DNA from 4 places in the Paracerasibacillus soli genome. Region 1 is predicted to be linked to each of the others. Evidence: riboswitches for the same ligand, from Rfam matches in the RefSeq annotation. Region 1 holds a riboswitch; each other region holds the start of a gene.

Region 1 (7,537 bases):
ATATGGTTTATCTATCCATTATATAAATTGATCATATCATTAAATGCGCCCTTAGCTCAGCAGGATAGAGCAACAGCCTTCTAAGCTGTGGGTCAGAGGTTCGAATCCTCTAGGGCGCGTAACATCTTGTTATTTTAGTTCATTTAAGTTTTTATTTCAGAAAAATAGTTTATCTATAAAGATTACGATTAGAGAAAATCTAATTGTAATCTTTTTTTGTATCGAACTTTTAGGACAGGGGATTGGAATATGCAATGATTACTGTAGCTTCGTGTTCAAAGAGAAATAGGTAGTAAATTAAAAAACAAAATAATAGTAGAGGAAAATAAAACGTGGTGATATAATTTTGTCTATATAATTCAGAATTTATATATAAATTTTATCTGAAGGGTGTTATAATGATGCATATACATGAGCGATTCGAAAATATGACGTTAAACACGGACTAGAAGATGGAGCACATGCTGATCATAAATATGACACATGGTCTTGCTAAAGGAGAGATATCGAAAAAGTAATCGATCCATCTCTTATGTTACAAAATGCTAAGCTGTACATAGAGGGTCACCAATTTTAAGTTAGTAAAATTTGTTTATATATTAGTCTGTTGAATGTTATTGAGTTTTTGAGATAGTGAATAGACTCTCATTATTGTACAGATTTATTCGTTATCAGCAATGTGCTAGCTAAAAATGAACAGTATGTATATCAATCATTTTATAAAGGTGGTTTTTCAATGAGGGGTAGAGTCTGGTTAGGTTTACTTTTTCTAGTTTTAGGTATAAGTTTTTTCTTACACCAAGCGCATATCATTGACTTGGTGCAGTTTTTATCTACCGGTTGGCCGTTTATTTTTATAATAATTGGTGTCATTCAGCTCCTTAATCGAACGTATTCGTCTACCATTTCAGGTCTCTTGTTTTTATTAATGGGTATTTTATTTCTAGTAAATGAATGGTATGAAGTGAATTTAATTCCATATGTATTACCACTAATTTTTATTTTTATCGGTTTGGTCATAATCTTTACGAGAAAAAGACTGGATAGCGTTACTCATTCAACGAGAGAGCTTCGTTCATTTGCTTTATTAGGTAGTGCAAGCATTAAAAGTCGCTCCACGAATTTAAAAGGTGGAAGTATTGTAAATGTATTAGGCGGTTCAGAAATTGATCTTCGTGAGGCGGTAATTTTAGATGAAGCAACAATTGATTTAAGTTGTGTTCTAGGCGGAATTACCATTATTGTTCCTAAAAGTGTCCGTGTTGAAGTATCAGGTATTCCAATTTTAGGGGCATGGGAAGATAATACGAGAATTTATAGCGATGACGGGAGTTTACCGGGCCTGAAAATTAATTGTCTAGTCGTACTGGGTGGAGTAGAGTTTAGAAATTAGTTTTAAGTATTATTTAAAGAGCACCCCTTATTTTGCAAGCATTTCCAATAGGGGTGTTTTTGTATTTAAAATGATGATGAAAGATAAGCAATATTTAACAATTAGTATCCTGTAATGCCACTGTGCAGGTTTTCATACTTAAATTGTTTAGGGAGTTAAATAGAAACTATGATAAAATAATTAATGCTAGTGTGATAGTATAGACAGATGTGGGGACATACACCAAACAAGTGGAAATAAGATGATATGTCTAGGAGTACGGTTAATTATAATATTGTTATTTAGATAGAAAGCAAATCTAAATAACAAACTTAGGAGCGGAATAAGATTGAATAAAAAAGATATAGCTAATATTCGTAAACAATTTAAGGTAAATAATGACCTTTTAAAAATTCACGAGATTTTTAATGTGTACATCATGAAGGAATCTAGTGATATTTATCATCAACAAAGTTCACCATTTGATTTGCTAGAAGAGGAACAAAAAGAATTGTTTATGGAAAACTTTAAAAAGATATTATCCGGACAATTAGACGAGAAATTATTTGAATTAAAGTTTCGACGTGATGTAGATAATAGCAGTCAACTTATTCTTCATCAAGGCTTATTAAGTAATGATACTGATGAGTGGAAAGCGCACATGCTTCAGCTTGTTGAAAAGATGCTGAAAGAAAAGCAATATGAAATGGACATCGTCATAACCTTTATTCGTGGAGAATATATGAAGCCAATGAAACGCCGAAATGATGAGGCAGAAGAAAGTGAGCGGGATTCTGTTTATGCTAATTCTTTTATTTTATGCAGTATGAATAAAACGCAAGATCCAAAAAAAGAACTACTGTTTGATTATGTTGAAAAAGAGTTTAAATACAATATTGTTGTGGATCCAATTATTAACTTGAAAGCTCCTATTTCAGGATTTCTGTTCCCATGCTTTACAGACAATGCTGCAGATGTAAATCATGTTCTTTATTCTGCAGGTAAAAAGTATGAATTAAATTATCATTTTATCGAAGAAGTACTAAACGCAGAAGAAACCATGACTGCTGAAGATGATAAAATTGTTTTTGAAGAAATTGTGAAGCATGTTGCTGGTGATCAAATTAATACTTCGACACTCTCTAATGTATATGATGAAATTTATCGTGTGATTGAAGAAAATGAAGAGGAAGAAATACCAAAATTAGACTATAAAGATGTAGAAAAGGTACTGAGAAGCAGCGGTGTAGAAGAGGTGAATACGGAAAAAGTTGAAACTGCTTTTAAGACTGTGATTGATGACGAATCATATGAGTTGAAGGCAAGTAACATTGTACCAAAACCTACGTCCAAATCAATCAAAGTAAAGACAAAAGTTGCTGACTTGTCCATTAGTCCACAAGAACTAAGACATGTTCGGCAAGTTCATCTGAACGGAAAACTATTTCTCATGATTGAATTGGAAGAAAATACAATGATTGAAGGATTTGAAATGATACCAGAAGCATTATTCCAAAAAGCAAAAGATGTGGACGATTGATTCATAAGTAATGGGTGACAGAAAGTAATGAGCAATATTCTTCCCTTCACCTTTTCATTAAACAAATAAAACGAACAGCATTTATAGCTGTTCGTTTAAAATAATTTTATCTCCAAATCTCTTTTGAAATATCTACAATATATTTTAACTTTTCCCATTGCTCTTCCTCGGTTAATATATTTCCGTGATGAGTAGATGCAAAACCACATTGTGGGCTAATGCAAAGTTGATCTAGTGGTACATATTTTGTTGCTTCTTCAACTCGTGCTTTTATATTATCTTTATCCTCTAATTGACCATGTTTCGATGTGAATAGACCTAGCACTACGTTTGGGCCACCTTTTGTAATATATTGCAGCGGCTGAAAATCTCCAGAACGGTCATCATCGTATTCAAGGAAAAATCCATTTACTTTTTCCTTTGCAAATAATGTTGGGGCGATTTTAGCATAGCTTCCTTCAAATGCCCATTTAGATCGGTAGTTACCACGGCAAAGATGAGTAGTTACAATGAGATCTTCTGGTTTATCTTCTAAAACGCCATTTGCAACACGTAATGCTAAATCAATTAATTCCTCACGAGAATAGCCACTATCATTGAACGGAATCTCCGGTGCATTAAGTCCAGCGATATATACATCATCTAGCTGTAAATATCGGCAACCAGCATCATAAAACGCTTTAATCGCATCGCGGTAGGCGTGGATAATGTCATTTGCATATGCTTCAATATCAGGATATATTTCTTTGTTGCGGATACCAGCATTGAATAATTGGTTAGGGCTTGGAATGGTTTGTTTTGCAATTGCCCGGTCGCCAACAATTTCCTTAAACTCAATAAAGTCTTTTATATGTGGATGATCAGGGTTAAACGAGACTTTTCCGGTAACACGAACATCGTATCTTTCGGTTTCTTCACCTTTAAATTTAAAGCCATGCTCAGTTATGTATCCCTCTACACCAATTAAATGCTCTAGAAAATCTGTATGCCAAAATCTACGTCGAAATTCTCCGTCTGTAACGGCTTGTAGCCCTACCTCGATTTGCTTGTCAACGACTTTTTTAATTTCCTCTGTCTCAATTACATGTAGTTCTTGTGCAGTAATATTACCATTCTGGAAATCTCTTCTAGCCTGATGAATTCTCTCTGGACGTAATAAACTTCCCACGTGATCAGCCCGAAATGGAGCTTTTACTAATGTTTTAGTTGTCATATAAAATCTCTCCCTAAAATAATATTTTTTATTTTAAAATTAATATCACGCACTGCTTCAAAATAAGTTTCATCTTATCCACAATTCATGTGCTGTTATGATTATCATCATGAATAGGTATTATGGCAAAATAGCAAAAGAACGTACGGGAAATCCACTTGCTTTTTCGGGTTTGGGACATATATTGAAAATGACCGCCCCTTTTGTAGGTACCTTATCTAAATTCGTTAATAGCTCTACTTGAAAAGTATCTTGTTCAAGTACATAATATTCACCAATGAGTGAGCCATTTTTACGGAAATCTTTTGCTGCATCTGTATCAAATGTTTCATGGCCTACAGCATGAATCTTTCTTTCCTCAAATAGAAATCTTAAGGCGTCTATTCCCCATCCCGGGGTGTGACTATTTCCTTCTTTATCTTTATTTTCAAAAGCGACTTTATCAGGCCAGCGCTTACTCCAATCTGTTCGCAAAGCCACAAATGAACCTTGGTCTATTTTCCCATGCAACACTTCAAATTGAAGAATATCATCTACAGATAAGATAAAATCATTATCTATCTCTGCCTCTTTTGATTTATCAATTACAACTAAGGGAAGAACCAGTTCTTTTAAATTAAGTTCGTCTAAGTAGCGTTGATTACGAACGAAATGAATAGGCGCATCGATATGTGTTCCATATTGTCCAGGAAAATTGAAACGCTGCGCAAAAAAGCCATCATCATGTGTAAAAAGTGTTTCAAATTTCGCATCCTCAAAGGCCGCAAAATGTGGAGAATGTGGGCCGAAAGTATGTGTGAGATCAACCCACTTTTTACTTTTTAGAACGTTTAAAATCTGTAAGAGCTCATTATCTGTTTTGGCAATCGACATTAAAATCACCCCATAAATGAAATTTAAAATAAAAAAATCCTCTTCCTAAAAAATAAGAAGAGGATTTTGATAACCGTACTTGACTACTCCTCTTATCTTCTAGCAATTTGCTACTGGAATTGGCACAGTACTTGTAAAAAGTCCGCTGCCGAGGCTTCAAAGGGCCAGTCCCTCTGCCTCTCTTGATAAGAAAAAAATTTGAAATATTAAGTTGAGTCAAACTATACACTACAAATCGTAAACTGTCAACAATAATTTATAAATTATTAGGAAAAGGATCATTTACTTGGGTCTAAAAGATGTTGGTCACAAAGGTGTCGTTTCTTCTGACATTGCTGTCTTAGCCTTTTTTGTTAGCCTTCATTCGTAACGCAAGCACGCCATCTCTGCTGATTGAAGTTGTAGAATCTCGTAAAGAAGGGAGGATTATATTGCAAAATGGTATTGCCCACTAATATCAAGATACATGGAATATTAGAAATTGCATATTTACAAATAAAATGAAAACGCAAAGGATATACTAAAAATAAACGTAAAGCGGGAGGGTAATTATTTGAAAACCAACGACAACATATCGGTTTATGCCCTTGGAGGCTTAAATGAGATTGGAAAAAATATGTATGCTATCGAGTATGGAGACGATATTGTACTTATCGATTGCGGTAATAAGTTTCCAGATGAAAATTATTTAGGGATTGATTTAATTATTCCTGATTTTGCATATCTATTAGAGAATAAGGAAAAAGTTCGCGCATTAATTGTTACACATGGTCATGAAGATCATATTGGGGGTATCCCATATTTTTTAAAGACAGTGAATGTACCAGTATATGCAACGAGTTTTACACTTGGATTAATTGAAATGAAATTAAAAGAACATCGCTATTTAAGAGAAAGTAATCTACATGAGATTAATGCAAGTACAGTATTTACAATTGGAAAAATGAATATTCACTTTTTTAAAGTAAATCATAGTATTCCTGATTGTTTAGGAGTTGTCTTTGATACACCTGAAGGTACAATTGTACACACTGGAGACTTTAAGTTTGATTTGACACCAGCTGCCAGTAATGAACGTTCCGAAATACATAAGATGGCTGAAATTGGGAATAAGGGCGTATTGCTTTTGTTATCGGAAAGTACAAATGCTGAGCGAAAAGGTTTTACTCCTTCAGAACAAATAGTTGAAGAAAATTTGGAAAGTGCTTTTTTGAAAGCGGAAAGGAAAGTCATTGTATCTACTTTTGCTTCTAATATTAGCCGGGTCCAGCAGGTTGTAAATGCTTCTGAAAAAACAAATAGAAAACTAGCTTTACTTGGCAGGTCCATGGTAAATGTCGTCAAAGTGGCGATGGATCGTGGTTATTTATCTGTGCCTGAAAATATGTTAATCGAGGCAAAGGAAATTAATGAATTACCTCCAGAAATGGTGACCATTTTATGTACAGGAAGCCAAGGAGAATCACTAGCTGCACTTAGCCGCCTATCGACCGGTAATTTTCGTGATGCTTCGATTTTACCTGATGATATGGTTATTCTTGCAGCAGGTCCAATCCCTGGAAATGAAAAGAAAATAACGAGTATTGTAGATAACCTATTCCAGTTAGGGGCTCAAGTGATTTACGGTCCAGGAAGTAGTTCAGGCATGCATGTTTCAGGTCATGGTTATCAAGAAGATCTAAAATTAATGCTTACACTTATGAAACCAACTTATTTTATTCCGATTCATGGAGAATATCGTATGTTGCATCTACATCAACAGCTTGCGGAATCTGTTGGTGTAGAAAGAGAAAATACGTTTATTATCAATAATGGAGATGTAGTAGATATAGATCAATCCACAGCCAGGTGTACAAGGAAAATACCAGCAGGCAGTACATATGTGGATGGTGTAGATGTAGGAGATATGGAATTTGTATTACGGGACCGTAGGCAAATTTCAGAAGATGGTATGCTGATGATTATTTTGCCAATGAGTAAAAAAGATGGGAAAATGCTTACTGATCCTGAGATTACTTCTCGAGGATTTATAGATAATCAGTTTTCTGAACTAAGAATAGGAATGAACAAAGTTATTCTTGAAACGATTCGTGGCTTATATGAAGAAAACCGCAATTCACGAAATGTAATAAAACGACAAATTAAAAAAACAGTAGGACAATATATTTATAAACGTACACGAAAGGATCCAATGATTATTCCTATTGTGATTGAAATATGATGTAAAGGGAAAAGTGTTTGTAGATACGGGGGAAACGTGGCCGATTTCATTGTATCTCCGTTCATATATTGTAAGTTCAAGTGTAACTTAATAAAATAAAACTCAAAATGGGGTTTAATGTAAGGCGTACTGATGAACAGACTTTTAGTTATCGTCAAGCAACTAATTTTTGTTGTGGTTAGTATAACGAAACGAGGCTGACATAGGAATTTACCTCCTCATTCAGCCTCGATTTTTACATGTGGTATTGTACTAATTATTAGTATTTCTTGTATTTGACTTTCCTTTTCCTCTTCTTTGTTCATCTGGTAATTTTGG
Region 2 (7,537 bases), on a different contig from region 1:
GCCTATAGTAACGTTCAACTGCTTCAATTACCGATACAGGCTTTTGTGATGTTGCAGATGAATCAAGATAAACTAAAGGATGTCCGTTAACTTCTTGATTTAAGATCGGAAACATTTGCCTGATGGCTATTGTGTCCATTAGTTAACTTTCCTTTCAATCACTTGTGATAATTGTTTCTTAACAGATGGGATTGGTAATTGCGAAACAACTGGCTCTAGGAATCCATGGATAACTAAGCGTTCTGCTTCACTTTGTGTAATTCCACGGCTCATTAAATAGTATAGTTGCATTGGGTCTACACGACCAACAGATGCAGCGTGACCAGCCATTACGTCATCTTCTTCAATAAGAAGAATTGGGTTTGCATCCCCACGTGCTTTTTCACTTAACATTAATACACGTGATGTTTGTTCAGCATTTGAACCTGATGCACCATTTTCAATTTTACCGATACCATTAAAGATGTTTGTTGCACTATCCTTCATGACACCATGTTGTAAAATATATCCTTCTGCATTTTTACCCCAATGGATTGTTTTCGCAGTAATATTTTGGATCTGTTTACCGCGACCAACAGTTACCGTTTTCGCATGGCAAAGTGAGTTATCGCCAATAAGGTTCGTAATGTTCTCTGAGACAGTATTCCCATCGTTCATTTGACCTAATGCCCACTCGATAACAGCATCACGATAAGCTACTCCACGACGATTAATATAAGTAGTTGTTCCTTCAGCGAAATTATCAACTGCACCGTAAGAAATTTTCGCATTGTTTTGTGCTATTACTTCCGTAACGATATTTGCAACTGTTTCTTCTTTCTCGTTGTTTGAAATATAGTTTTCAACATATGTTAATTTACTATTTTCTTCTGCTACAACAAGAACGTGGTTGAAATATGCTAGTTCAGGGTCTTCTTGCCAAAAGACAACCTGTAATGGAACCGAAATCTCTACATTTTTTGGTACGTATACAAAGATTCCACCATTCATTAATGCAGCATGTAAAGCTGTCAAACGATGCTCATCAATAGAAACTGCATCTTTCATATAATAACGTTTCACAAGCTCCTCATGTTCATTCAAAGCTGTGAATATATCAGTGAAAATAACACCTTTTGCTTTCAATTCATCACTTAATGTTGCATAAGCAACTGTTTGATTACGTTGAATTAGCAAATTCTCAGGTAAATGTTCAATATCAAAGTAATCCTTTAATTCTTCTGGTAAATGTTCAAGTGATGTTAACTTTTCACCTTCACCAAACTCATGCTTGAAACGACTGAAATTCCAACGGTTAATATTCGTTTTATCTGGTTTTGGCATTTCTAGTGTTTCAGCTTGTTCTAAGGCTTGAAGGCGCAATTCTTTCATCCAGTCTGGTTCATTTCTGTCCGCCGAAAACTGGTTAACATAGTCCTTGTTATACGGCAGTTTTGTTTCAACAGTCATATTACCCCTCCTAACCTTATGCATTTTGCTCGACAACTTCGTCTTGAATACCTAACTCTTCTTTAAGCCACTCGTATCCTTCGTCCTCTAAACGTTTTGCAAGTTCAGGTCCGCCAGATTTTACTACACGGCCTTGCATCATAACGTGAACATAATCAGGCTCTATGTAATTTAGCAAGCGTTGGTAGTGTGTAATCATGAGGCAACCAAAGCTTTCATTACGCATTTTATTGATACCTTTGGAAACAATCTTTAATGCATCAATATCTAGACCAGAGTCAATCTCATCTAAAATTGCAATTTGTGGTTTCAAAAGCATTAATTGAAGAATTTCATTACGTTTTTTCTCTCCACCGGAGAAACCTTCGTTCAAATAGCGTTGCGCCATGTTTTTATCAATTTCTAGATCGTCAAGTACGCCATCCATTTCTTTAATAAATTGCATTAAAGGAACCTCGTTACCTTCTCCACGAAGTGCATTCATTGATGAACGTAGAAAATCAGAAGTTGTTACACCGCTAATTTCACTCGGGTACTGCATTGCAAGGAATAGACCTGCACGTGCACGTTCGTCAACTTCCATTTCTAGCACGTCTTCACCATCAAGTAAAATGCTACCACTTGTCACTTCATATTTCGGGTGACCCATGATTGCTGAAGCTAGCGTTGATTTTCCTGTACCGTTCGGTCCCATGACCGCATGGAATTCTCCACCTTTTATCGTAAGGTTTACACCTTTTAATATCTCCTTATCTTCAATAGAAACATGAAGATCCTTGATTTCTAGTGTTGATGCTGCCATATCGATACCTCCAAATACTATTGTTATAGTGTATTGAGAAAATTTATATTCATTCTCAATTTATTCTCATTATAATCTTAAAGCATTTCAAATTAATTATCAACTTTTTGATGTCTCATGCTTTCACACAAAAAGTTTCTGTTACATATGATGATAACACATTTAGAGTATGCGCATACATCAAAATACTTCTTTCTGAGTTTTAACTACATTCTTTGATTCTCATTATCATAGAAATTCCTTAAGATACAAACAAAAAAAAACTGACACTCTCGTATGGAGAGCATCAGAATGGTTTTCTCTAGTATATCGATTGTACTTTACTTATTTATCTCGGAATTTGGTTATTTATTTCTGCAATTAAAGACTTACTTTTTTCATAATCTTGTTGTCGACGCTTTTCTACTACTAACCGTTTATGAAAAGCTGTGCCATATTCCTCATACCCCATTTGATGCGACTCCTGCATCGCTCTTTCCATGTCAGACGTAACATTCATTTTTAGATCACTATGGATAGTTGATCATCCTTTCGTTTTGGTTACGATATAAAGCGTAACACGAGACGAAGGGATTACTCAAACTGGAAATAATGCTATTCATTCCTGTAGTGATTCATTTATAATACTAGTAAATCAATAACTTGAATTTTTAACCACTTTCTCCTAATTTCTATGTTTATCTTAGCAATCCCCTACTATTTTCCATCTACAGGTACAATTGCCCCATTATATTCCTTCAATATAAAGTCTTGTATTTCTTTTGAATGTAATACATCTACTAATGTTTTTAAAGCTTTGTTTTCTTTATCTTCAGTACGGACTGCAATAACGTTAACGTACGGTGAATCTTTATCTTCAATAAATAATGCATCATTTAATGGACTTAATCCAGCTCCAATTGCATAGTTCGTATTAATTGCCACAAGCACATGATCTTCCGAATTATAAAATTCCGGTAACAATGCAGGCTCATAATCAGGTGAGAATTTTAGCTTTTTAGGATTTTCTACAATATCATCAAGTGTAGCATTCGCCTTATCAATTCCATCTTTTAACGTGATCAATCCATTTTCTTCAAATAAAGATAAAATTCGGCCGTGGTCTGCGACAGAATTACTCATAATAACTTCTGTATTATCATCAATATCATCCAAACTGGCTATGTCCTTTGAATATACACCTAAAGGCTCTACATGGATGCCATCAATATAGTCTAAATCATATCCGGTTTTCTCTTTTGTTTCCTCTAAAAAAGGGATGTGTTGGAAATAGTTAGCATCTAATGTACCATTAGCTAAATCATCATTCGGGAATACGTAGTCTTGATAAGGCTCAATTTCTATTTTTATTCCTTTTTCTGCTAAAATAGGTTTTGCCTTTTCTAATATTTCCGCATGCGGTTCACTTGAAGCTCCGATTACTAATTCAACCTGCTCTTGGTTATCACTTTCATTTTTTGCCGATTCTGATTTCCCTTTGTCTTCATCTTTCCCTGTTCCACATGCAGCAAGTGCCAATACGAGAATAATAGATAAAATTGCAAGTAATTTTTTCATTTATATTTCCTCCATGTCGTTTATTATCTTTTATCTAACTTATTTGAAATATAGTCTCCAATTAACTGAAAAATAAATACAATGACAACAATTGATATGGTACAAACAAATACAACATCATAGTCTCGGCGTTGAAAACCAAAATAATATGCATAATTCCCTAATCCACCAGCTCCAATTACACCTGCCATTGTTGTATAACCAATTAATGCGATTGCTGTAACGGTAATTCCCGAAACTAGCGCAGGCATGGATTCTGGTAATAATACCTTCAATATAATTGTTTTAGTTTTTGCTCCCATTGCTTTAGCAGCTTCTACCACCCCTTTATCCACTTCTTTTAAGGCTATTTCTACGAGCCTGCCATAAAATGGAGCAGCCCCGATGATTAATGCTGGTAATGCAGCGTTTGGACCTCTGATCGTTCCTACTAGCACATTTGTTACTGGAATTAATAAAAAGATCAAGATAATAAATGGAATTGCACGAAACACATTTACAAATGCTGCTACAATAAAATGAATATATTTATTTTCCCAAATACCATCTTTCATCGTAAGATAAAGTAATAATCCGAGTATCAATCCAAAAATAAATGTTCCAATTAATGCAAGAATTGTCATGTAAAATGTTTCATATGTAGCGAGCCATAGTTCATCAAATTTTACGTTCTCTAATCCGTTAAAGTTCATGTTGTAAAACCTCCACTTCTACCGAGGTCTCATTTTTTATGAACGCAATAGCCTTCTCCATTTCTCCTGTTTCTCCAATGAATTGTACATATAGCGTTCCGTAAGCCCCCAATTGCGTTTGCGTTATTTTCCCTTGTAAAATATTAATATCTACTGCAAATAGTTTTGCTAGCTTACTAATTAATGTTTGATTTGTAGTTTCTCCTACAAAATGTAAGCGAGCAATTTTAGCTGTTGGGTTCGCTTGAAACAATCGCTCGAAGTCTGTTTCCTCGTCTTCTATGCCCATCACTTGTTGTACAAACTTCTTTGTAACAGGTTGTTTCGGTTGTAAGAAAAGATGAAGTACATCACCTTGTTCCACGACTTTACCATCTTCCATGACGGCTACGCGGTTACAAACCTTTCGAATGACGTGCATTTCGTGTGTAATCATAATAATTGTTAAACCTAGTCGTTGATTAATGTCCATTAGTAAATCTAGTATTGCATTTGTTGTTTCAGGATCTAGTGCAGAGGTTGCTTCATCACAGAGTAGTACTTTGGGACGATTTGCTAATGCTCTCGCAATACCAACACGTTGCTTTTGCCCGCCACTTAATTGTGATGGGTACGCATTCTCACGACCACTTAATCCCACTAGATTGATAAGTTCCTGTACTCTCTGTTTTATTTCTGCTTTTGGCACATTGGCAATTTCCAATGGGAATGCTATATTTTCCGCAACAGTTCGTGACCAAAGTAAATTAAAATGTTGGAAAATCATGCCGATATCTCTTCGGGACTTTCTTAACTCTTTCATATTTAAACGAGTAATTTCTTGATTATTAATCATGACTTTACCAGTTGTAGGTTCTTCTAATCTATTTAATAAACGAATAAACGTACTTTTCCCTGCACCGCTATACCCAATTACCCCAAAAATTTCTCCCTGCTCGATATCCAATGTAATTTCATCGACTGCCGAGATGGACTTTTCTTTATCTGTAAAAACTTTACTTAACTTTTCTATTTTAATCATCGGGATACCTCCTTATAAAAAGCCAGCCAATTAAAAACGCCTTTCTGCTAGAGAACAGAAAGACGTGTATATTCATCTTCGTGTTCCCTCATCTTTCAAAGCATATGCTTTGTAGGAATTAGCACCGTTTTAGAATTTACTTCTAAAGGTTGCCGCGGTTTCACAGGGCCTTTCCCTCCACCGCTCTAGATAAGAGACTTTCGTACTATATAAAATTATAAATTTCATTATACGATTATTAATTCTATTTGTCAAACTCATCTGCAAATAAATGCTTTGCGTATTTTACAAGATAAGTGTATATATTTGCGACAGACTGAAAAGCATATACTTTTTCCTTGATTTCACCATGATCTATAATAAAAAGACAAGGTACACTTTCAATCTTGTTCTCTTGCATAAAATTAGGATACAAGGAAGCATTCATTTCGTAAAAAATATCTTGATTGTGAGTTCTTTCAATCTGAGTTAGGATTGATCTTGCCACATGACATGTTCCACAAAATGGCGTATGAATGTAAAGTAGTAAATGCTCTTGTTTTAATGTATCTTCGGTTATTGGTTTCAAAATATCACCTTGCTATGATAAAAAAATTGGATTTACTGAAATATCTTTACTTGCTAATAAGGTAGCTAAAACTTGTTCCGGTGTTGTCGCTACTTCTTTAAATTCACTATTAATATAGATATGTTCCGCATGTGGCAATTCATAAGCTAGTTGCTTACGCAATTTCATACCAGATTGATCCTCATCCACTAGGATATAGACGTCCTTATTGTCTAAATCATGCGTTTCTAACATTTCATCAAAGCGTTCAACACCAAATGTACCATTCGTACAAATGATCTCCAATTGCTCTGTAATAATTTTTCTGATTTGCTTTTTATCTGTTAAACCTTCGACGATAATCACTTTATCTGATTCATTTGAATCCATTATATGCACCTCTCCGAAGACTTTTCAAAATTAAAGCAGGCCATAAACCATTTTGCGCAATAAGGCTGACTCTATGTAGGAGTCAGCCTTATATGATTATATCATGTATTAGTCGTCTTCTTTAATCATTTCTTCATATTGTTCTGGAGACATTAAATCATCAAATTCTGACTCGTTAGATGGTTCGATAACAATCATCCAAGCTTTTTCATATGGTGACTCATTTACAAGTTCTGGACTATCTTCTAACTCTTCATTAACAGCAACTACTTTTCCGCTTAAAGGAGCATAAAGTTCAGAAACTGTTTTAACAGATTCTACACTACCAAATGGCTCATCAGCTTCTACCTCTTCGCCCACTTCAGGTAATTCTACAAATACGATATCCCCAAGTTCATCTTGGGCAAAATCTGTAATTCCGATTCTCACTTGATTGTTTTCCTTTTTTATCCACTCATGTTCTTCTGAATAAAATAAGTCCTTTGGTAAATTCATTTTCATCCCTCCATATGTATCTTTCCACTTTAAATATACCGTTAAATCCATATAAATGCTAGTATTACATCTAGTACTATACATGCAATTAAAGGATTATTTATCCTAACCAAACTTCTGTGAATTGATCCTCTTTAAAGCCAACTGTTACATGTTTACCATCTGTTACAATTGGTCGTTTTAAGAGCATGCCGTCAGATGCTAACACCTCTGCCATTTCTTCTACAGACATTTTAGGTAACTTCTCCTTCATATTAAGTTCCCGATATTTTTTCCCACTCGTATTAAAAAATTTCTTAGTTGGAACATCTTCCATTCCCATCAGTTCGAGTATTTTTTCCTTTGATGGCGGAGTTTCTACAATATGTATACTTTCAAAATCAAGATTATGTTCTTCTAACCACTTTTTCGCCTTTTTACAAGTACTACAGTTAGGATACCAATAAAATTCCAATTTCATCATACATCTCTCCTTCTAGCAACATCTTAACATATTCCCTTGGTTGCTTGAAATAAGACAATATCCAAAAGCAATATTTGCATCAAAATAATGCATTAACAAGTTAATCTTGGTGGTTTTGCGA
Region 3 (7,537 bases), on a different contig from region 1:
AAACAAGTTTTAATGAGATAGAAAAGTTTAATCAAATGGAGGATTAATATGAAATTAACTTTCTTATCCGATGAAACACTACAAGATTTACGTACGAATTATGAGGAATACAAAGAACATTATTATACGAAAGATGATGCATGGTTTAATGATTATTTGAGTTTAAATGGTAGAGTGTTAGAATCAAAAGTTGATTTTCAAGTTCCGGAAATGAATATGAGTGACGATTTTCTAGTGAGCGATGCGGAAAATGTAAAGAATTTATATGAGGCTCTGCGGCATTTAAACCTTTCACAAGCTACAGACGAGCGAATTTGGGCCGGTCTTGCTCATTTACAGTTACGAGATTATGCTTTTCATCGCTTAAAAAAAGAAAGAGAAGCCCATAATGATAAACGTATTAATACAGGCTATTTTTTGAAGGCTGGTGGCATGAAACGATCATTATTTGTGCATATTCTAGCTCGGCTATGGTGGGTTGGGCATATGACATATGATGAAACGAATAAAGAAAATCCATTTTGGTTAACAGAGTTCTTCTGTGAAGCAGACTTTTCTGCACGTTCTGTCGTATTTTTCTCAAGTAATTTTACATCAAACCGTGCAATAACAAGGGGAATACTACGAGCACTCGTAAGTTGGAAACAAAAAGGTAACACTATTAAACGAGATCATTTCGTACAAGCGACGAAATACTTGAATGTTGTTGGTGGAGCGATGATATTGGATACACTGACGATGGAAGAAGTGGAGAAAATGGTGGGGGAACGTTTGGAGCAGGTGTTTGGGATAGTGGAAACGCTAAATGTATAATAAGTACCTTATGTAAGAGGCCGCATCGGAATAGAGATAAACGATGCGGCTTCTATTGTTTTCAATTGAAATAGGAGTTTTTTATTAAAATTAAGCTATAAAATAATGATTTGAATTTGGAGAGCTAGCTGATACAACCACCATAAGCAATACCGTATAAACCAGCTTGACAGGTTACAAGCTACACGTTATATTGAATTGAAGGAATTGATTAAATATTTGCCTTAAGGCGGGATTGTCTTGAAAAGCTTAGAATTTCTGTGTTTTATTAGAAACGGATTTATTTGTTCTCTCATTGGGTTATCTATTATGTTGATTATTTTTGTTTATACGTATCTTAATACATCATATTCTTTATTTTCCTTCGATAATGCCAGCATATTTGTTTGTATTGCTGGAATTATGATGAACCTCTTTTTGCTCTTTTTCATCAATAAAAGAATTCAGCTTTTAAGGAAAGCATAAAAGATAATAACATACAATAATACCTTTAAAATCAGGATTGCCCATCTTGCATACATCTTATTTTTGTTGATAAGATTTTCTATATGTCTGCTTCTTAATAAGGGAGGCCCACAAAAATCCAATCCCAATAGATAATAGCATACTTGCTATAAATAATGATTCATGGTAAAAAGGAATATTAAATACATCTAACCAAGAGAGAAGTCCCATCATAAATAATAACAATTCATTTAAGACAAAACCCACTAAAAACATAGAAATCCCCGTGGTAAAAGAGCTTTTCTTCGTATCGATTAGTTTAGTCATTTGAAATTGTGTCAAAATAAATAAACTAACAAATCCTAGTAATGTTAGGTGTAAATAGCCGATAATCACACTTCTTGTTTCAAAAACGAGATTTGATAGTGGGGCAGAAATAAGGCCGAGTTCCATCGTACTTTTAAGGAATAATAATAGAAATGTACCCATGATACATATTAATATTATTTTTGAAAATGCATCTCTTAACAGTTGCCACACTTTTTTAACTGACAAAAGAATGATAACAACACCTATCCATTGACCTACACTACCAGCTGTCGCGATTACTTTAGCAAATCCTCCTACATCAACCCATAAAATTGATGATACATACCACGGAAATAAAGAAAGGAAGTAAATCCAAAATCCGTATTTTCCTAAAGTACGTGATAACTCAATATTTTTGTCATGCAAAACTTTAATAAAGAGACCGATTAAAAATAGAAAAAGCCAACCGTTATACTGAAAATGTAAAAAGAAATAGATACTCATGTCAAAAAACATAGATTCTCGTAATCCAGTTGCACCAAGATAACCTAATAAAAAAGGGCCGATAGAAGAAATAATTAAAGCGATGAGTGATCCTTTCATAAAAAGTTGACTAATTTGGGGAATGCTTTTTTGAAGCTTGATTTGTTTGTAAATAAAAAATGCAGCCCAAAATTCTACAAATATGTGCAATATCGAAAAAATAATTGAGTATGTAGCATAGCCTTCGTATAAAAACGCGATAAACATAAAAACAGATGTAAAAAATATAGAATAAGCTAGCATGCTTGCATGTCTTTTCTGCTGAAGATTTGGCCAAATAATCGCCAAAAAGATAATAAATAAGCCAAAAAAGGCCCACCCTAAAATAGCAATATGTGAATGTGCATGTAAGATATGTTCATAGTTTAGTGAGGAAATATGTATAAACGGTATTGCCCTCATCCACAAACCGGAAAGGGCTGTGACAATAAAAAGAAATAAAGCAATATGTATGAATCTTCTTGGCATGAGTAATCAATCCTCCTGAAGTGCACTTAAATCCATCATGGTTAATGAGGAGGAAATTAGCAATAAGGTTTATAAAATGTCAATAAAATATAACAAACTTTCAACGAACCTCTGAACTTTGTCCGAGCATCTCTACATATTTACAAACTTAAAATTTGACGTGTACTTTTTATTAACTTTAACGCGTACTCTTACAGGAAAGTCTTGTAAATATAAATGGATATAAGTACGCTGAAAATGTGTATCCCAATGGATTGTCATGACATAAAAAAATAAGTCTAGTCAAGGCAGTCGAGTGCTCCTTGGCAAGACTTATTCTACATTGCACAGTCGCACTTCTTTTTAGAAGGCGTGTGTTCAATCTATACAACGCTTCTCTCCATAGAGTATTGTTAAAAGGAAAAACATTGTAAAACTAATCAGTAATACCATGCCACCACCTATGTAAAAAATCAGTACAAAGATATCAGGTAGATGGAAGGGCTTTAAATATTGCAGCCACATTCCTACTGACAATCCGATTGAACCAATAATTGCTGACCACACATGCAGTTTAGCTAGCATATTCACTTTAGGGTAAAATACTTTATAGTATAGCGCCCATGCAAATATAGTTAACCAGCCTCCAACCAAAATATGGGTGTGAATCGGGCGAAATGCATTTGACCCTGAACCTGCCATATGTGTACCTAACAATACACCAATAACTGCAAACAACGCTGAAAATCTAAGTAATAGCTGACTGTAGTTATTCATATAACCCCTCCGATAGTCAATATGTATGTTCATATATTACTTCAAGATGATGAATCACCTATGAATATGAGGTTATCCTTTCGGTAAGTACACTGTGAAAGTTGAACCTACATTTTCTTCACTGTCTGCCTCGATTCGACCACCATGTAATTTCACGATCGAAGAGACGATAGATAATCCCAAACCGGTACCTTCAACTGTACTTGTCCTTGCAGAATCTTCCCGATAAAAACGATCAAAAATTCGCTTTTGAACTGCTTGAGATAGTCCTATACCAGAATCTTGGAAACGAATTTCAATTTCCTTTTCCTTTTTGATAATTGATATGTCAATGCTACCATTTTCTTTATTGTACTTGATGGCATTGGTTAACAAATTCTCCCATACATTATAAAGTAATGCAGGATCTCCATTTATATCTATGTCAGGCATAGAGTAGCTAATCATGATCCGCTTTTCATTAATAGCCCATTGATGATTAAAAATAACTTCTTTTAGTTGATCTGACAAAGGATACGTTATCTTATTTAAAAGATCATCCCCTCGGTCAAGTGAAGCAAGTAGTAATAACTGTTTTGTGAGGCTTGATAATCGATTGATTTCATTGTTAATAATCGAAATATAATGGGATTTATCTTCCTCACTCAACGTATCCTTTTCCAGTAAATGGGAATACCCTTTTATATTCGATAATGGTGACTGGATATCGTGGGTAATATTTGAAATAAATTCGCTCTTCATTTCATCAAGCTTTTCAAGTTGTTGCGCCATATTTGTAAAACTAGTTGCTAGTTTTCCTATTTCATCTTTTCGATTTATATCAAGTTCAATGGAAAAGTTCCCTTCGGAAAGATCTTTTGTAGCTCGTGTTAACTTCGAAATAGGGTTAACTAAATATTTCGCACTAATCCAAACGAAAATAATGCTTAATACAATTGTTAAAGCAAGCAACCAGGCAAATAGAATGTGCATTTCATTAAAAAGTAATTTAATATTTGGTCGAATAAAAAGCGCATATTGTTTGTTGTTATGCTCTAGCGGTACCCCGATGGTATTTGTTAGTTCGTTTGCAAAAAAGCCTGTGACAAATGTTTCTTGGGGGAATTGCGCAATCCCGTGGTAAACTTCACCATTTAATACAAGTTCAATTGTTTGATTAGAAAGTGTTTTGTCCCGAAATGGGTCACCGAAAAATGTCTTATTTCCTTCTTTATCTGCTAAAAAAATTTGATATCCAACAGCTGATATATTTTCTAAGTAGTGTTCAAGATGAATATGTTGTTCGTGATTAACGTAATTCGCGATATCTAGTGCAATTTTTGTATTTTTTTCATCGTTATAAGGCTTTAATTTTTGTTGGTAATAAAAATTGGAAAACATAAAGGAAAGCAAAGTGCTCACAAGCATAATTGAAATGGTTGTGAGAGCGAATTTAACATAAAGCGTCTTCACGATTATTTTACCTCCAAAGCATACCCAACACTGCGTATCGTTTTAATATGAAAGTCACTTGTTATTTTCGTAAAACGTTCTCTTAACCGTTTTATATGTACATCAACCGTCCGCTCATCACCATCATAGTCGAATCCCCAAATTCTTTCGATTAAATGTCCACGTGAAAATACTTGCGAGGGGTGTGAGGCAAGGTAAAAAAGTAATTCAAATTCTTTTAATGGTAATAAAAATGATTTATCGTCAATTTCCACTACATAATTTTTTTTATTAATAACAGTCGATCCGAGAGTAATAACATCCTCGGTATTTTTTTCATAACGGCGAAATAACGCTTTTATACGGTACAGGAGTTCCTTTGGCTCGAAGGGTTTCACAAGGTAGTCATCTGTTCCAGAAAGGAAACCTTTTTCCTTATCTTTAAGTTGGTCTTTCGCAGTCAATAATATGATTGGAATATCGTAAAAGTTACGAATATCCTTCGTTAATTCATATCCATCAATAACCGGCATCATCACATCAACAATGGCCATATCACATGGGTTTTTTTCTAATAAATTTAGTGCTTCTTGCCCATTTTCTGCTTTCAAAACGTTGAACCCTTCATCTTTTAAGTAAACCGATACTAAGTTCAAGATATTTTGATCATCATCAACAACAAGTATAGTAGTCATCTGTATCTCTCCAATCAAGAAGTATTATTCAGCAAAGTATATATTTTAGTAAGGATCTTTTATTCTATCCTATTACAAAAATATGAAGAGAGTATGAATTTGCAAGTAGAGGATATGTTATATTTAGTTATTGCCATATGGTGTATAGTTAAACGAAATGGTTTTTCATATGTTTTGGAATTAAAAACTGAAGGCAACACAATCCGCCGGGAAGTGGATAAAAGTGACATACTGTAATGAAAAATAAAAAAGGCGGAAAATTTCCCACCTTAATTATTAGAATAATTGTATAGATGAATCGATCTTACATAAAAACGTAATTTAAATAATTTCCAGTTCGCTCTTTTATAACTAATCCATTCTCCTTTAGCTTTGTCCACATATACTTGTCCAAAGCGTATGGAGATTTAGATTGTAGCTGTGCTAACTGTGAATTTGAAATGAGAATGATGGAAGTCTGTTCACTATTTTGAACTGAAATAGCATAGCTTTCCTTTTTAATCATTTTTACCTCATATGTTTCGTCCCATTCTTGAAGTTGTCGCTCCATTACCTTCATTACATGGTGTAAATATTTTTCTCCTTCTTGATTTTTAGCCATATAACCACGAATAAATCCTGTTGTATTCATTTGCATTCCTCCTATTATTTTTCAATAGGTATCAAGACCATTTGCAAAAAAGTAAAAGCGAGCAATTAACGAGACATAAACTGTGACGCGGCTTGCTGTGAAAATATTCCCAAACAAAGGTTAGTTTAGCTATCATTGATCGTGACAAGGCTAAATGTATCCTAAGCAGAGTAGGCCAATGTTGGTCGGTATTGCCCTTAAAGATATCCAACATTAACTGTTCGCGCAATAAAAAACCCTTTGCAGCAACTGAATGCACACAAAGGGTTTATAGCACCGTTCGTTATCATCCAAAGCAAGCTTTGCTGGTAGGAGCACCTTACCTTCTAGGTAGGTTGCTGTGAAGTCTTAGAGCCAGTACTCTCGTTCACTCTTGATAACCATATTAAATTATTTTTATTATATCATAATCACATATGAAACTAATATTATTTTGCCTCGAATCTTAATGATTTTTTTTAGGAGAAAAAGGTAAAAATACTTGAAAGGTTGTTCCATTTCCCATTTTACTCGTAACTTCTATTCTCCCTCCATGTGCTTCCACAATGGACTTTGTAATGGATAATCCAAGGCCAGAACCACCAGATGTCCTTGTACGTGAAATATCTGCTCGATAAAATCGATTAAAAATAAATGGAAGGTCTTTGCTATCTATTCCGGCGCCATTATCTTGAATAGTAAATCTGTTTGAATCATTTATTGCATCAAGTGATAGGTGAATAACTCCAGTCTCCGGGTCTGTATGTTGCACAGCGTTATAAAATAGGTTTAGAAAGACTTGCTTTAATTTATTTGGTTCATAATATCCATATCGTTCTTCGGATACTTTAACATAAACTGTACGATTTCCTGCTAATACATCAAGTTGTGAACGCATTTCTTTTATTATTTTTGTCACATTCACTTGGGAAACTTGTAAGGAAGGGGCTTGATCCAGTTTAACGAGTGTAAATAAATCTTCTACTAACTTAATAATTCGCTTTGATTCCCCTTGCATACTATTTAATGCTTGATAAAGTTGTTCGGGTTGATTAGCTGCACCTCTTAATAAAACTTCAATAAAGCCATTTATAGATGTAAGAGGCGTTCGTAGTTCGTGAGAGGCATCTGCAATGAAACGTCTCATTTGTTCCTTTGTTTCTCTCTCATATTCAAAAGATATTTCAAGGCGCGCTAACATCGCATTAAAAGATTCTGCTAATCGATCAATTTCTTCTTGACCTTGTTTAACTGGAAGACGTTCCGTTAAGTTCTCGACATCTGTCTTTTTCACTACGTCGACGATTGTGGATAAAGGGACAAGAGTATGTTTTAAAGTACGTAAATAGATTACAAGTCCACTGGTTAAAGCAATAGAAGCGAGAACGATAAAAGTTAATAATTGTTGTAACAATATTTTTTTGAGTGGGGCAGTATTTGTACCTAGCTGTAACGTCAAATCAGCTCG
Region 4 (7,537 bases), on a different contig from region 1:
TACATGATTGCTGCAAAGATGGCTATTAAAATAAGACTGGACATGACGAGTGTAAAGTCAAAAACTTGAAATCCATATACAATTAAATATCCTAATCCCTTTTTTGAAACAAGAAATTCCCCTACAATAACGCCGACCCAAGATAAACCAACATTAACTTTTAAAGTTGAAATCATCACAGGCAATGTTGCGGGAAAAATTGCTTCTTTAAAACATTGCCACCTTGTTGCGCCAAAACCAATTAACACCTTTTCATAGTTAGGATCAACTTCTTTAAAAGAAGAAAAGATGACGATTGTTGTAATGATTACCGAAATAATTGCTCCCATTGCAATAATCGAAATATAGCCAGGGCCCAATGCAACAATAATAATTGGTCCCAATGCTACTTTGGGCATGGCGTTTAGGATGACTAAATAAGGGTCCATTACTTTTGATAATCTAGGCAATGTCCATAACACCGTAGCCAATATAATCCCTAATATCGTTCCAATTACAAAACCCAATACCGTTTCAAATAAAGTGGCCTGGGTATGCAGTAAGATAGAACCATCGCTTATTTTTTCAAACAAGAGTGTGAAAACTTTAGATGGAGAACTAAATAATAAAGGATCAACCCAATGCAGTCGACTAGCTATCTCCCATATTACAAAAAAGCCAACTAATATAATCGCTTGCCAAAAGTAAATGAAGTGTTTTTCGCTTTTAATACCCTTCTTATAGTTGTCAAAAAGGTGTTGGTCTGTTTTATCGTTCATGCCTTCAACTCCTTCAATCATGGTGTAGTTGAGTATGTTCCAGTTTCTTTATCCGCTTTGTTTAACTCATCCCATACTTTATCAAATAAGAGTTGATATTTTGGATGCCTCCGTACGGAAAAAGGCATCGTATTTCGTAGCTCGATTGGCACTTCAAAGATTTTAGTAACTTTACCAGGATTTGTGCCTAGTACAATAATACGATCGCTCATAGAAATTGCTTCACCTATATCGTGCGTTACAAGTAATGCTGTTTTATGGTAGTTTTTTAGTAATGTATATACGAGATCTTCAAGTTTAAGTTTTGTTTGATAGTCAAGTGCAGAAAATGGTTCATCTAGTAAAAGAATTTTTGGATTCGTAATAAGTGTTCGAACGAGTGCAGCTCTTTGGCGCATCCCTCCGGATAATGAACTTGGATATTTTTCTGAAACATCAGGTAGACCAACCTCATCTAATAACATTAATGCTTCTGATTTCGTACTTGTAGTTAGTTCTTTACGAATCTTTGGACCGAGGAGAATATTATCGATAATCGTTTTCCAAGGAAAAAGGTAGTCTTGCTGTAACATATAACCAATTGTCGTATCAGCATGTCGAAGCGGTTGCTCATTTAGTAAGACACTGCCCTCAGTCTGTGATATGATGCCGGCAATAATAGATAGTATCGTTGACTTACCACATCCGCTCGGTCCTAATAAAGAGATAAATTCCCCCTCTTCAATAGAAAATGAAATATCTTCTAATGCTTTTGTATAGGTATATTTTGAAAAATAATGGTGAGAGACTTTATCAAGTGTCAAAAAGGACACGATATCTCCTCCTATTCATTCATAATATCTTCAGCAATTTTCGTATTCACAAGTTCTTCGTATGGTGCGTCCCCAGGGAGTTCCCCGGCTTCATCCATAATATTTAGCAGGTTTTCCCAAGCAGTTTCTTCAAGTATAGGATCTGTTGCAAAAGAATCTTGGTTCTTATAACGTTCAATCGACGTTGCTAGAATATCAAGATCGGTGTCTTCAAAATACGGCTGAATTACTTTTGCTATTTCTTCCGAGCTATTTTCCGCTACCCACTGTTGTGCTTTATAAATTGCTCTCGTAAATTTCTCGATATGTGTAGGGTTTTCTTTTAAATAACTATCCTTTGTCATAAAAACTGTATAGGGAACTTCACCAGATTCTTCACCAAATGAGGCAATGACGTGCCCCTTACCTTCCTTCTCAAAGACACTAGCCGTTGGTTCAAATAGTTGCACAAATTCAGCATCACCGGATACAAAAGCACTTGGGATATTGGCAAAGTCTATATTTTGTAAGAGTTCCAAATCTTGATGTGGATGAATATCATGCTTCTTTAACACAAATTCCCCAACCATTTGTGGCATGCCGCCTTTACGCTGGCCTAAAAAGATGCTTCCTTTTACATCATCCCATGTAAAATCAGGCTTTGGTTCTTTTGCAACGAGAAAAGTACCATCTGTTTGGGTAAGTTGTGCAAAATTTACTGCATGGTCTTTTGACTCTTGGGCATACACGTAAATCGAGGTTTCAGAACCAACTAATGCAACATCTGCTCCGTCGGATAATAAAGCAGTCATTGTTTTATCTCCGCCCCAAGTTGTTTGGAGTTCAACATCTAATCCTTCTTCTTCAAAAAATCCCTTCTCTATTGCAACATATTGTGGCGCATAAAATAATGAACGTGTTACTTCAGCTAATTTTATTGATGTATGTTCTGATCCATTTCCGCAAGCACTAAGGAATAAGACAAATACGATTGATAACAAGATAAATAGTTTGTTCCTTTTTAACATCATATTACCGTCCCTTCGTTTATGGCGTTTCAAAACAGTTTATGCTGCCCAGAAAAATGTGTGAATGCCTATGTGTATTTTTTTGATTAAGCAAATTTTAGTTTCTTTAACATCGGTAGACAGGGACTGATAAAAGTTGAATGTAAGACTGCTGAAAGTGATGAATCATAAGTTCGATAAGCATGAGATTATTTATCAAGTGTTAAAAATGTGCTTTACGTGTCAAGAGGGCATATAAGATACTGCGACATCTAAGTAGCATACGGCGAATAAGGTTATCTCTATATATATTTAGGTATAAGAAAAGCCGACTATGAGTTTAGTCGGCTTTTCGTGGCAACATAATGTGCCATCGTAATATATATTACTCCTCTTGGGATGAGGTAACATGTTTATAGGCGATAAATTGGTCCCGCCTTGACAATTTCTTCACTAACATGCGTAAACTTTTCAAAGTTTGCATGAAATTCCTCGGCTAACTTTTGCGCTGTTTTTTCATAGGAATCTTTATTTTCCCATGTTTGCTTCGGAATAAGTACCTCGTCTGGTACACCAGGTACATGAAGGGGAATGTGTAAACCAAAAATATCATCTTTCATTGTTTCCACCATATTTAATTCTCCCTCTAAAGCAGCATGGACCATTGCACGTGTATAAGAAAGTTTAATTCGTTGACCGACACCATAGGATCCGCCAGTCCAACCTGTATTTACGAGAAATACGTTTGCCTGATGTTGATCAATTTTTTTACCGAGCATTTTTGCATATGTTGCTGGTGCAAGTGGTAAAAAAGGTGCTCCAAAGCAAGTTGAAAATGTTGCTTGTGGTTCAGTTACACCGCGCTCTGTTCCTGCAAGTTTACTCGTATAGCCACTTAGGAAATGATACATTGCTTGTTCCTTTGTAAGTTTACTTATTGGAGGCAAAGTGCCAGATGCATCCGCTGTCAAAAAGATAATTGTGTTTGGATGTCCAGCTACACTTGGCTTAACAATATTATCGATATTTTCTAATGGATAAGCTGCACGCGTGTTTTCGGTTAATGTAACATCATCATAGTCAGGCGTCCGCGTTACCTTATCTAGTACAACATTTTCTAGTACAGAGCCAAACCGAATTGCATGAAAGATTTGTGGTTCTTTCTCTTCTGATAGTTTCACGCATTTTGCATAACAGCCACCTTCAATATTAAATACACCATTTGGACTCCATCCGTGTTCGTCATCACCAATTAATTTACGATAAGGATCTGCAGATAGCGTCGTTTTTCCGGTGCCTGATAAACCGAAAAATAAAGCAACATCGCCTTCCGCCCCAACGTTTGCAGAGCAATGCATGGATAGTACATTTTTTTGTGGTAATAAATAATTCATCACAGAAAAGATTGATTTTTTAATTTCACCTGCATATTCTGTCCCACCAATTAAAATGATTTTTTGCTTAAATGAAATGAGAACGAACGCTTCTGAATTCGTCCCATCGACTGTAGGGTCTGCTTTAAATGTTGGTGCTGAGATAATTGTAAAATCAGGTTCATGCTCAGCTAATTCAACCGCAGTTGGGCGAATAAACAACTGTTTTGCAAACAGATTATGCCATGCAAACTCATTCATTACACGTATTGGTAAACGATATTTTTCATCTGCTCCCGCAAAACCGTTAAAGACGAATAACTCTTCTTTTTCTTTTAAATGGTTGGTTACTTTCATAAGCAATTTTAAAAATACATGTTCATCTATAGGTTTATTTACTGTACCCCAATCTACTGTTTTCTCCGAAATTTCATCGCGTACGATAAATTTATCCTCTGGGGAACGACCTGTATACTTTCCTGTCGTCGCTTGAACTGCACCGGTTTCTGATAAAACCCCTTCTCGGCGTGATAAGATTTTTTCAATAAGTCGGGGAACCGACAGATCCTTTTGTAAATTCGTCTGTTGTGCAAATTCGTCGATTAAAGATGTTTGTTCCACCATTTTCATTTTAATAATAACCTGCCTTTTAATATATTTTTTAAATGTAATATAAAGGTATGTTAATTTCTAAAATCTGATTAATAGTATAACACATTTACTGAAATAGTCCATACTATATTAGCTGATTTTTGTATGTATATGTAAGATGCATGTAAAAGTTGACATAGGCCTTTCATTTCGTTACCATAATTTTGAGCGGATACTCTTATTCAGAGTCGGTGGAGGGATAGGCCCTATGAAGCCCAGCAACCATCACTTCCTATGTGAAAAGGTGCTAACCTAAAGCAAGGACATGTCCTTGAACAATAAGAGAGAAAGGCTACATATATCCTTTCCTCTATATTATAGGAAAGGTTTTTTGTTTTCTACAAGTGGCATAATAAATATATGATTAAGAATTAGAGATCCGTACCATACCCTTTAAGGAGGATTTAGCCACATGGCTAATAATCGTCGTTTATTTACTTCAGAATCTGTTACAGAAGGTCACCCTGATAAAATATGTGACCAAATTTCAGATGCTATTTTGGATGAAATTTTAAAAAAGGATCCAGCTGCAAGAGTTGCCTGTGAAACAATGGTTACTACTGGGCTTGTACTTGTTGCTGGTGAAATTACAACCACTACCTATGTCGATATCCCAGCTATTGTGAGAAAGACAATCAAGGATATTGGTTATACACGTGCAAAGTATGGATTTGACGCCGAAACTTGTGCTGTACTTACTGCAATTGATGAACAATCTCCAGATATCGCAGGTGGTGTCGATCAAGCTTTAGAAGCGAGACAAGGTAAAATGACAGATGCTGAAATAGATGCAATCGGAGCAGGGGACCAAGGATTAATGTTTGGTTTTGCCTGTGACGAAACTGCTGAGTACATGCCTTTACCAATATCGCTTGCTAATAAGCTAGCAAAAAGATTAACTGATGTACGAAGAAATCATTTACTTGACTACTTAAGACCTGATGGGAAAACACAAGTAACTGTTGAGTATGATGAGCAAAATAAGCCAATTCGTATTGATACGATTGTCATCTCTACACAACATCATCAAGATATTACAAATGAGCGTATAGAAAAAGACCTCATTGAACATGTGATTCAGCCAGTTGTTCCAGCTCATTTATTAGATGAAGCAACTAAATATTTGATCAATCCAACTGGGCGCTTTGTTATCGGTGGACCACAAGGCGATGCTGGACTAACAGGACGTAAAATAATTGTTGACACATATGGTGGCTATGCACGTCATGGTGGTGGTGCTTTTAGTGGAAAAGATGCTACCAAAGTTGACCGCTCTGCAGCTTATGCGGCAAGATATGTTGCCAAAAATATTGTTGCGGCTAAACTAGCAAAAACTTGTGAGGTACAGCTAGCATATGCAATTGGTGTTGCAGAACCTGTATCTATTGCTATTAACACTTTTGGTACTGGTATTGTTGATGAAGAACAGTTAGTAAATGCAGTACGAGAGTTATTTGATCTACGTCCGGCTGGCATTATTCGTATGTTAGATTTACAAAAGCCGATTTTTAAAGAAACAGCAGCATATGGACATTTTGGGCGGGAAGATGTCTTGTTCCCATGGGAAAAAGTCGATAAAGCGAATCTGTTAAAAGAGTTAATCAATATTTCATAATATAGAATAGAGGTTGGGACATAAGGGTCTGAATCCCTCGCTTAACTACTGTCACAATAGTAAAAGAAGTATCGCACTTCATACTAAATGTAGTAGTGGAGGGGTCTGACACTCTGATTTGTCCCAACCCCTTTTTCTTTTATTATTTACCTAAGTTTGTTTCATTTTTATAATAGATTCCTTTTTCTACGTAAGATTTTCTTATTCGTTCCATATCATGATAGTCCTCATCCGTTAGTGTGCGGACTACTTTTGCTGGGCTACCAAATGCCATCGTATGAGGTGGAATCTTTTTGCCGGGTGGAACCAAAGAACCAGCTCCGATATACGCACCCTCACCTATTTCCGCACCATCTAATATGATTGAGCCCATTCCGATTAAAGCTTTTTTACGAATAATAGCTGAATGTAAGGTAACTTGATGGCCGATTGTAACATCATCTTCTATCAAAACAGGGAGATTAGGGCTTTGGTGTATCATTGTTAAATCTTGAATACTGACCCGTTTCCCAATTTTTGTAGGTGCAACGTCTCCCCGTATTACGGTATGAAACCATATACTTGAATATTCATCAATTTCTACATCACCAATAATGTCCGCGTTTTTAGCAAGGAAAACAGAATCGTGAATTTTTGGATGAATATTTTTATAGTGGTGTATCATTTATTTAACTTCTCCTTTCTTTTTTGAATCGCGACTACAAATGGTGGATTATTTTTTTGATTAATAAATTCATAACGTAGCACATGATAAGCGGATTGATCCAGTTGTTTCACAAAGGTGATTACATTTTCCTTTTCCTCTAAACCACCTTCATGTCCATAATAAATGACTATGACAACTACACCATTTGTTTTTAAGTAATCCAAAATTTGTTGGATTGCCTGTAAGGTGGATTCAGATTTCGTAATGATAGTTTTATCGCTTCTTGGCAAGTACCCAAGATTAAAAATTGCCCCAGCAATCCCGTGTTTTTGTTCCTTTAACAGATATGTAGTAACACGTTCATGACCATCATGAATAAGCTTAACATTTTGACGGGCCTCATCGATGAGCCGTCTTTTTGTACTGTCTATCGCTTGTTTTTGGATGTCAAAGGCTAAAACTGTACCAGAATCTCCAACTAGATTGCTTAAAAATATCGTATCATTTCCATTACCACATGTCGCATCAATGACAGTTTCTCCAACTTGGACGGCATCTGCTAGGAGTTGATGTGAGAATTGCAAAATATTTTTTATCATAAATACTTCCCCTCGTTTATTTTAGTAGCCTAAGTTTAGCATGGAATAATTACGTATCAAAATATATTGTTATTTTACTAGTTATAGTGTACTATCT

The links. Region 1 has a riboswitch for S-adenosylmethionine ahead of ACFFIS_RS12855 (cyclase family protein). Riboswitches for the same ligand answer to the same signal wherever they lie in the genome.
Region 2: another riboswitch for S-adenosylmethionine. It lies ahead of ACFFIS_RS09125 (methionine ABC transporter ATP-binding protein); the one in region 1 lies ahead of ACFFIS_RS12855 (cyclase family protein).
Region 3: another riboswitch for S-adenosylmethionine. It lies ahead of ACFFIS_RS06855 (hypothetical protein); the one in region 1 lies ahead of ACFFIS_RS12855 (cyclase family protein).
Region 4: another riboswitch for S-adenosylmethionine. It lies ahead of metK (methionine adenosyltransferase); the one in region 1 lies ahead of ACFFIS_RS12855 (cyclase family protein).

Annotation. Positions count from the first base shown of each region.
Region 1 covers NZ_JBHLWL010000043.1:13,639-21,175, reverse strand. The annotation lists tRNA gene ACFFIS_RS12875 (tRNA-Arg) at 46-119, shown strand; gene ACFFIS_RS12870 (LiaF transmembrane domain-containing protein) at 737-1,393, shown strand; gene ACFFIS_RS12865 (DUF4317 domain-containing protein) at 1,722-2,912, shown strand; gene ACFFIS_RS12860 (5-methyltetrahydropteroyltriglutamate--homocysteine S-methyltransferase) at 3,019-4,125, opposite strand; gene ACFFIS_RS12855 (cyclase family protein) at 4,246-4,998, opposite strand; SAM riboswitch class I at 5,088-5,190, opposite strand; gene ACFFIS_RS12850 (ribonuclease J) at 5,552-7,219, shown strand.
Region 2 covers NZ_JBHLWL010000026.1:9,984-17,520, reverse strand. The annotation lists gene ACFFIS_RS09155 (cysteine desulfurase) at 1-139, opposite strand, end outside; gene sufD (Fe-S cluster assembly protein SufD) at 139-1,449, opposite strand; gene sufC (Fe-S cluster assembly ATPase SufC) at 1,466-2,251, opposite strand; gene ACFFIS_RS09140 (YuzK family famiily protein) at 2,580-2,720, opposite strand; gene ACFFIS_RS09135 (MetQ/NlpA family ABC transporter substrate-binding protein) at 2,948-3,808, opposite strand; gene ACFFIS_RS09130 (methionine ABC transporter permease) at 3,832-4,500, opposite strand; gene ACFFIS_RS09125 (methionine ABC transporter ATP-binding protein) at 4,490-5,521, opposite strand; SAM riboswitch class I at 5,607-5,717, opposite strand; gene ACFFIS_RS09120 (thioredoxin family protein) at 5,766-6,089, opposite strand; gene ACFFIS_RS09115 (toprim domain-containing protein) at 6,102-6,458, opposite strand; gene gcvH (glycine cleavage system protein GcvH) at 6,567-6,953, opposite strand; gene ACFFIS_RS09105 (arsenate reductase family protein) at 7,054-7,413, opposite strand.
Region 3 covers NZ_JBHLWL010000022.1:34,204-41,740, forward strand. The annotation lists gene ACFFIS_RS06825 (hypothetical protein) at 1-47, shown strand, start outside; gene ACFFIS_RS06830 (DUF6339 family protein) at 49-813, shown strand; gene ACFFIS_RS06835 (hypothetical protein) at 1,336-2,577, opposite strand; gene ACFFIS_RS06840 (hypothetical protein) at 2,935-3,333, opposite strand; gene ACFFIS_RS06845 (sensor histidine kinase) at 3,406-4,785, opposite strand; gene ACFFIS_RS06850 (response regulator transcription factor) at 4,788-5,459, opposite strand; gene ACFFIS_RS06855 (hypothetical protein) at 5,764-6,090, opposite strand; SAM riboswitch class I at 6,371-6,473, opposite strand; gene ACFFIS_RS06860 (sensor histidine kinase) at 6,536-7,537, opposite strand, start outside.
Region 4 covers NZ_JBHLWL010000026.1:71,976-79,512, forward strand. The annotation lists gene ACFFIS_RS09430 (ABC transporter permease) at 1-758, opposite strand, end outside; gene ACFFIS_RS09435 (ABC transporter ATP-binding protein) at 776-1,570, opposite strand; gene ACFFIS_RS09440 (ABC transporter substrate-binding protein) at 1,582-2,577, opposite strand; gene pckA (phosphoenolpyruvate carboxykinase (ATP)) at 2,970-4,553, opposite strand; SAM riboswitch class I at 4,756-4,865, shown strand; gene metK (methionine adenosyltransferase) at 4,993-6,195, shown strand; gene ACFFIS_RS09455 (gamma carbonic anhydrase) at 6,338-6,859, opposite strand; gene mnmM (tRNA 5-(aminomethyl)-2-thiouridylate-methyltransferase MnmM) at 6,856-7,440, opposite strand.